Regions from separate parts of the Nocardioides fonticola genome, predicted to be linked through region 2. Evidence: predicted binding sites of a transcription regulator. Region 2 holds the regulator's gene; the other holds the start of a gene.
The links. The regulator LexA, encoded in region 2, represses DNA repair genes until DNA is damaged. The targets are predictions, from matches to a motif close to TCGAACANNTGTTCGA.

Region 1 (3,679 bases), on a different contig from region 2:
TCGACCCGGCGCACCGGGTGTCGGCCGGCGATCATCACCAGGTGTCGGGGACCTCGGCGTCGGGGGCATCGCGTTCAGCGGCCGCCAACTCCTCCTTGACCACGGCGAACGATACGCCGGGCGGGTACCCCTTGCGACCGAGCATCCCGACCAGGCGGCGGGTGGCGGTGGCGTCGTCGACCCGCGCCAGGCTGCGCAGCTTGCGTCGCACCAGCGCACGGGCGGCCTCGGTCTCGGCGTCGGTGTCGACCTCGGCCAGGGCCTCCTTGACGACCTCGTCGGCGACGCCCTTGCGTCGCAGCTCCTGGGCGAGAGCGCGACGAGCCAGGGCCTTGGATCCGTCGGCCCCGCGGATGCTGATCCAGGTGCGGGCGAAGGCGGCGTCGTCGATGAGACCGACCTCCTCGAAACGGTCGAGGAGCCGGACGGCGATCTCGTCGGGCACGTTCTTGGCCCGCAGCTTGTCGTGCAGTTCGCGACGGCTGCGGGCTCGCCCGGTGAGCTGGTCGAGCAGGATGGTGCGGGCCACCGACTCGGCGTCGGCCTCGGGGCCCTCGGCGACCGGGTCCGGCGGCGGTGCCACGCCGCCGGACCGCTCGGTGCCACCCGGGCCGTCCGGCCCACCCCGGCCGCTGGCGGCGGTCCAGGCCTCGACGCCCGCCGCGACGTCGCCGAGCCAGGACGGCGCGGGGCGCTCGTCCTGCCAGGTATCGCGGCGGGCCGTCATCGAGGAGGGGCGGCGGCTCAGAAGTCGCCGACGCCGATCGGCTCGTCGGAGAGCTCGGAGAAGTCGTCGGCGTCGACGGTCGGGCCGACGCCGAGCTTCTCGAGGATCTTCTTCTCGATCTCGTTGGCCAGGTCGGGGTTGTCGCGCAGGAAGGTGCGCGCGTTCTCCTTGCCCTGACCGAGCTGGTCGCCCTCGTAGGTGTACCAGGCGCCGGCCTTGCGGATCAGGCCCGCCTCGACGCCCACGTCGATCAGGCCGCCCTCGCGGCTGATGCCCTTGCCGTACATGATGTCGAACTCGGCCTGCTTGAACGGCGGGGCGACCTTGTTCTTCACGACCTTGACCCGGGTGCGGTTGCCGACCATGTCGGTGCCGTCCTTGAGGGTCTCGATGCGACGCACGTCGAGGCGCACCGAGGCGTAGAACTTCAGCGCGCGACCACCGGTGGTGGTCTCGGGCGAGCCGAACATGACGCCGATCTTCTCGCGCAGCTGGTTGATGAAGATCGCGGTGGTGCCGGAGTTGTTGAGCGCACCGGTCATCTTGCGCAGCGCCTGGCTCATCAGTCGGGCCTGGAGACCGACGTGGCTGTCGCCCATCTCGCCCTCGATCTCGGCGCGGGGCACGAGCGCGGCGACCGAGTCGATGACGATGAGGGAGAGCGCCCCGGAGCGGACCAGCATGTCGGCGATCTCGAGCGCCTGCTCACCGGAGTCGGGCTGGGAGACCAGCAGCGCGTCGGTGTCGACGCCCAGGGCCTTGGCGTACTCGGGGTCGAGGGCGTGCTCGGCGTCGATGAAGGCGACCAGGCCGCCGTTGCGCTGGGCGTTGGCCACCGCGTGGAGCGCCACGGTGGTCTTACCCGAGGACTCCGGGCCGTAGATCTCCACGACGCGGCCGCGCGGCAGACCGCCGATGCCCAGCGCGATGTCGAGGGAGATCGCGCCCGTGGGGATGATCTCCAGCGGGGCCCGGGTCTCCTCGCCCAGCCGCATGATCGAGCCCTTGCCGAACTGCTTCTCGATGTTGGCGAGGGCGGCGTCGAGGGCCTTCTCGCGGTCTGCACCAGCCATGGTGTCTCCTCCGTGTCGTGCGTCGGGCACCGGGCCCGTCGTGGTGTGTCGTGGTCTGTCGTTGTCGTCCTCACGGACGCTAGGGCAGACCGCCGACAGAAGCCGGAGGCGTGCTCCGAGCTGGGGAAGACGGCGTCGGCACGTCGCCTTGTGCACGACAACCTACCCCGAACACGTGTTCGATCCGAACGACACGCCGACGACACGCCGCACGCGCCCGACGAATCGACGGCGGGCCAGCCGGCGGGTCAGCCGGCGACGGCCTCCGGACGGCCCGGCACCCCCGGCAGACCCGGGAGCTCGACGAGGAAGCGGCAGCCCGGGCCTCGGTTCTCGACGCTCACCCGCCCGGCGTGCGCCTCGACGATGCCGCGCACGATCGCGAGCCCCAGACCGGCGCCGCGGCCGCCGGGCTCCGTGCGCTCGGGGGTGCGGGCGACCCCCGCCTGCCAGCCGACGTCGAAGACGCGCTCGAGATCGGTACGGGCGATCCCCCCGCAGCCGTCGCTGACCGCGACCTCGACCAGCTCGCCGCGAGCGGTCGCGCTGACGACGACCCGGCCGCCGCGCTCGGTGTGCCGGATCGCGTTCATCACCAGGTTCGACAGCACCCGCGCCAGCCCGCCGGGATCGGCGACCACCTCGACGCCGTCGGCGACGTCGCCGACCAGGACGACGCCGCGGGTGCGGGCCACGGGATCGGCGGCCGCGACGGCCTCGCTCACCAGGTCGAGCACCGAGAGCGGCTCGGGTCGCAGCTGCCAGGAGCCCGCGTGGATGCGGCTGAGCTCGAAGAGGTCGTCGACCATGCGCACCATGCGGTCGATCTCGCTGCCGATCTGGCGGCGGTAGCGCTCGGGATCGACGGCGAGGCCGTCCTCCAGCGCCTCGGTCATGGCCCGCATCGCCGCGAGCGGGGTGCGCAGATCGTGGGAGACCCAGGAGACCAGCTGGCGACGGGACTCCTCCAGCGCCTGCTCACGCCGCCGGGCCTCGGCGAGGCGCTCGCGGGCGGAGGCGAGCTCGACGGCCAGCGCCTGGAACTCGGCCGGGCCGACGGGACCGGCCGACCCCGCCACCCCCGATCCGCGCGCGGCACCGGCGTCGTCCGCGCCCTCCGCGTCGTCAGGGCCGTACACGCCGTCAGGACCGCCGACGAGGCGCACCTGGTCGCGCAGCTCGAGCGACCACCGCACCACGGCGCTGGCGAGCACCAGCGAGACCCCGATGGCCACGGTCGCCGCGGTCGTGGCGACGAGCGTGACGACGCCGAGGTCGTGGTTGGACAGGAACATGAGGCGCGCCATGCCGAGCACGCCGACGAGCACGGAGACCACGGAGACCACCGCCACCAGCACGAGCTGCCAGCGCAGCGACCGGGCACGCAGCAGCCGGGCCGCCACCAGCCCCAGCGCTCCCACCGCCACGGCACCGCCGGCCGCCACGAGCACGATCTCCACCTGGTCGCGTGTCACGCGTCCTCCTCTCCCCCGCCGGTCGCCCAGCGGTAGCCGACACCCCAGACCGTCGCCAGCCGTCGCGGCCGGGTCGGGTCGTCCTCCACCTTCTCCCGCAACCGGCGCACATGCACCGTCACCGTCGACCGGTCGCCCACCGACCATCCCCACACCTGCTGGAGGAGGTCGTCGCGGGTGAACGCCCGGTCGGGATGGGCGAGCAGGAAGGCGAGCAGATCGAACTCCCGCACTGTGAGCGCCAGCGGCCGGTCGGCCAGCCGCGCCGTGCGGGCGCCGGTGTCGACGACGAGGTCGCCGTCGCGCAGCACGCGGGCGACGTCGGCGTCGCGCTCGCCGAGCCGCCGCAGCACCGAGTCGACGCGCAGGGCGAGCTCGCGGGGGCTGAACGGCTTGGCGACGTA
Region 2 (3,679 bases):
GTGTTGTTCAGCAGCTCGCGGTCGTGGCTGATCATCACGATCGTCTTGGGCGAGGCGGCGATGCGCTGTTCGAGCCAGATCTTGCCCGGCACGTCGAGGTAGTTGTCCGGCTCGTCGAGCAGCAGGACGTCGTCGGGTCCGCGCAGGAGGTACTCCAGCACCAGCCGCTTCTGCTCCCCGCCCGACAGGCTCGTCACCGCGCGGTACTTCGCCCGGTCGTAGGGCACGCCGAGCGCGGCGATCGTGCAGACGTCCCACAGCACCTCGAGGTCGTACCCCCCGGCGTCGCCGTACTCGCCGAGCGCGGTGGCGTAGGCCAGTTGGGTGGGTTCGTCGTCGGTCTCCATGAGCGCCCGCTCCCAGCGGTCGACCTCGCGGGCCGCATCGCGCACCGCCGGCGGCGCGACCGAGAGCAGCAGGTCGGCGACGGTCGGCTGCTCCTCCCCCGCGGCGGTCACCCCGACGAACTGACCCATCACGCCGAGACTGCCCGAGCGCGTGACGACGCCGGCGTGCGGGGCGATCTCGCCGGTGATGATGCGGAAGAGCGTGGTCTTGCCTGCGCCGTTCGCGCCGACCAGGGCCACCTTGGCGCCGTCGCCGACGCGGAAACCCACATCCTCGAGCAGCACCCGGCCGTCGGGGAGCTCGTAACGGATCCCGGTCACCTCGACATGTCCCACGGGCAGCCATTGTGAGGGCGCGATCGGGTTCGGGCACCTCGATTTCGCGACCGGCATGGCCGACGGACGGCGCCCCGGCCCGCGCGGGCCCCGGCCGGGACGGCGCGAGGGGCGGGCCTACGGGCCCGCCCCTCGTCTTCCCCTACTCGTCGGCCGGGGTCGAGGCGACCGACGATGTTCGTGCGCGTTCCTGCGCGTGCCGGCACGCGCGAGGCGCGATGTCAGTTCGCGGGAACCACCAGGCGCTGACCAGCGGTGACCTCGGCGCTGTCGAGGGCGTTGAGCCGCTCGATCCGCTCGACCATGCCCCGGACGTCGCCCTCGTCGGTACGGGCGGCGGCGATGTCCCACAGCGTCTGGCCCGAGCGGACGATCAGGGTCTGGGTCGGCTCGGCCGTACCGGGCTCCTGAGTGGCCACCGAGCCACCCGAGAGGGCGACGCCGACGCCCAGGACGATCGCCAGCGAGAGCAGCAGCACCACGAGCCGGCCGCGCCGGGTGAGGCGGACCCCGCCGGAGGCCGGACGAGCGGGCCGGCGAGACGCCACCGCAGCGGCGGCGCGGGGGGCGGCGGACGCGCCGCTGGCGGCGGGAAGGATGAGGGTGGTGGCCATCGGGTGCTCCTCGGGGAAGGTCGGTGCACGGGGTTCGATCGGTCGATCAGCTGGTGCGGATCGATGTCTATCGGCGAGGACCGACAGAACCGGATCGGCTCGGAGGTTCTCGCACAGACGTTCGATCTGCGTTCGAGGTTAGATCAGGTGTTCGATCGAACACAAGAGCGAAACGCCGTCGACTTCGCACGGATGTTCGAGATGTCGGGCAGCCTGTCGACGACACGCCGGTATCGAACAGATGTTTGAATGCCGCCGTCGTGACCGTTACCGTCGGCCCATGCCGAGCAAGAAGTCCAGCGACAACCCCCGTGCGACCTCCGGCGAGACCGTCACCGAGCTCCCCGACGGGCCGCCCGACGCCACGGGCCTGACCCAGCGCCAGCTGAAGGTGCTCGCCACCATCAAGGAGGCCATCGAGAAGCGCGGCTTCCCGCCGAGCATGCGCGAGATCGGCCAGGCCGTCGGCCTGACCAGCACCTCGAGCGTCGCCCACCAGCTGCGGGTGCTGGAGGAGAAGGGCTTCCTCAAGCGCGACGCCAACCGCCCCCGTGCCCTCGAGGTCTTCCTGCCCGAGGTCCTCGCGGCTCGGCGCTCGATCTCCTCCGGCGACGACACCGGTCCCGACACCACCGGCATCGGCGACGTCGTCCCGGCGGCCGCGCTGGTGCCCGTCGTGGGCCGCATCGCCGCCGGCGGTCCGATCCTCGCCGAGGAGCAGGTGCAGGACGTCTTCCCGCTGCCCAAGCAGCTGGTGGGCGAGGGGCAGCTCTTCCTCCTCCAGGTCGTCGGCGACTCGATGATCGAGGCCGCGATCTGCAACGGCGACTACGTCGTCGTCCGCAAGGAGCAGACCGCCGACAACGGCCAGATCGTGGCCGCCCTCCTCGACGGGGAGGCCACGGTGAAGACCCTCCAGCGCCGCGACGGCAAGGTCTGGCTCATGCCCCACAACGCCGCCTACGACCCGATCGACGGCACGCACGCGCAGATCATCGGCGTGGTCACCGCGGTCCTGCGCCGCGTCTGATCCAGCACGCGTGCATCGAGCGCCGGGTGGGATCCGTCCCACCCGGCGCTCGTGCGTGAGACAGTGGTGACGTGGCTCACTCGGCGCGATCCCGGCTCCTGTCCCTCCCCGCTGCGGGCCTCCTGGCCCTCGGCCTGCTGTCCGGCCCCTCCTCCGCGGCCGACGCCGCCGATGCCTCACCCGCGTCCGGCTCGCCCGCCGCGGACAGCGCGCGCACCCGCGCCGAGCACGCCCTCGATGCCGCCCGCGACCTCCTCGGCGGCTCCGCCGACACCGCCGCCCGCCGCACGCGCTCCCCGCACTCCGGGGACGACGCCAGCACGGTGCTGCGCGAGCTCGCCCTGACCGCCTCGGCCCTCCCGGCAGCCCAGCGGAGCCAGGCCCGAGCGCTCCTGGCCCGTCCCTCGACCAACCAGGTCTACTGCTCCGCGAGCCTGTGCGTGCACTGGTCCACCAGCTTCCTGGGCGGCTCCTCGATCGACACCACCGACGCCGACGGCGACGGGGTGCCCGACTACGTCGAGACCGTGGCGAGCACCGTGGCGAAGGTCCAGCGTCTCTACCGGGCGGCCGGCTACCGCGCCGTCCTCAGCGACCAGGGCGCCGGCGGCAACGACCTGCCCGACCTCTACCTGGAGGACCTCGGCTCCCAGGGGCTCTACGGCTACTGCACGACCGACGAGTCGGTGCCGGCGAACGGCCCCTACGACGTGTGGGCCTACTGCTCGCTCGACAACGACTACGCCACGAGCCAGTTCCCGACCAACACGCCCCTGGAGAACCTGCGGGTGACGGTCGCGCACGAGTACTTCCACGCCGTCCAGTACGCCTACGACGTCGCCGAGGACCCCTGGCTCCTGGAGGCGACCGCCACCTGGGCCGAGGACGAGGTCTTCGACGGCGTCGACGACAACCGGCAGTACCTGCCCGCCGGTCCGCTCGGCGACCCGCGCTCGAGCATGGACCTCTTCGAGGGCGCCCGCCCCTACGGCGACTGGCTCTTCATCCGCTACCTCACCGAGCGCTTCCCGAGGCGCTCCGGCCCGCTGCCGGTGCTCGTGCGCCACATCTTCCAGCTGGCCGACGGCAGCCGGGGCGCGCCCGACCTCTACTCCCTCCAGGCCATCGACAAGGTGCTGCGCCGCGACCACGGCATCGACCTCGCACGCGCCTTCGCGGACTTCTCCGCGGCGAACACCCATCCGGCGTCGGTCTACAGCGAAGGCGAGGCGTACCGGCCCGCACCCCTGTGGACGCGCGGCTCGCTCGGGCCGAGCCGGCGCAGCTCCGGGTGGCAGAGCACCTCGCTCGACCACCTGACGTCGGCGACCATCCGCTTCGATCCCGCCTCG

Region 1: a site for LexA is predicted at 1,968-1,983, ahead of recA (recombinase RecA). Genes of this name have one in related genera too.

Annotation. Positions count from the first base shown of each region.
Region 1 is NZ_BAAAZH010000016.1:35,719-39,397, reverse strand. Features, by position in the region: gene ABD671_RS11840 (regulatory protein RecX) at 35-727, opposite strand; gene recA (recombinase RecA) at 745-1,800, opposite strand; gene ABD671_RS11830 (sensor histidine kinase) at 2,049-3,275, opposite strand; gene ABD671_RS11825 (response regulator transcription factor) at 3,272-3,679, opposite strand, start outside.
Region 2 is NZ_BAAAZH010000003.1:83,458-87,136, reverse strand. Features, by position in the region: gene ABD671_RS02435 (ABC-F family ATP-binding cassette domain-containing protein) at 1-683, opposite strand, end outside; gene ABD671_RS02430 (LysM peptidoglycan-binding domain-containing protein) at 905-1,297, opposite strand; gene lexA (transcriptional repressor LexA) at 1,578-2,327, shown strand; gene ABD671_RS02420 (MXAN_6640 family putative metalloprotease) at 2,399-3,679, shown strand, end outside.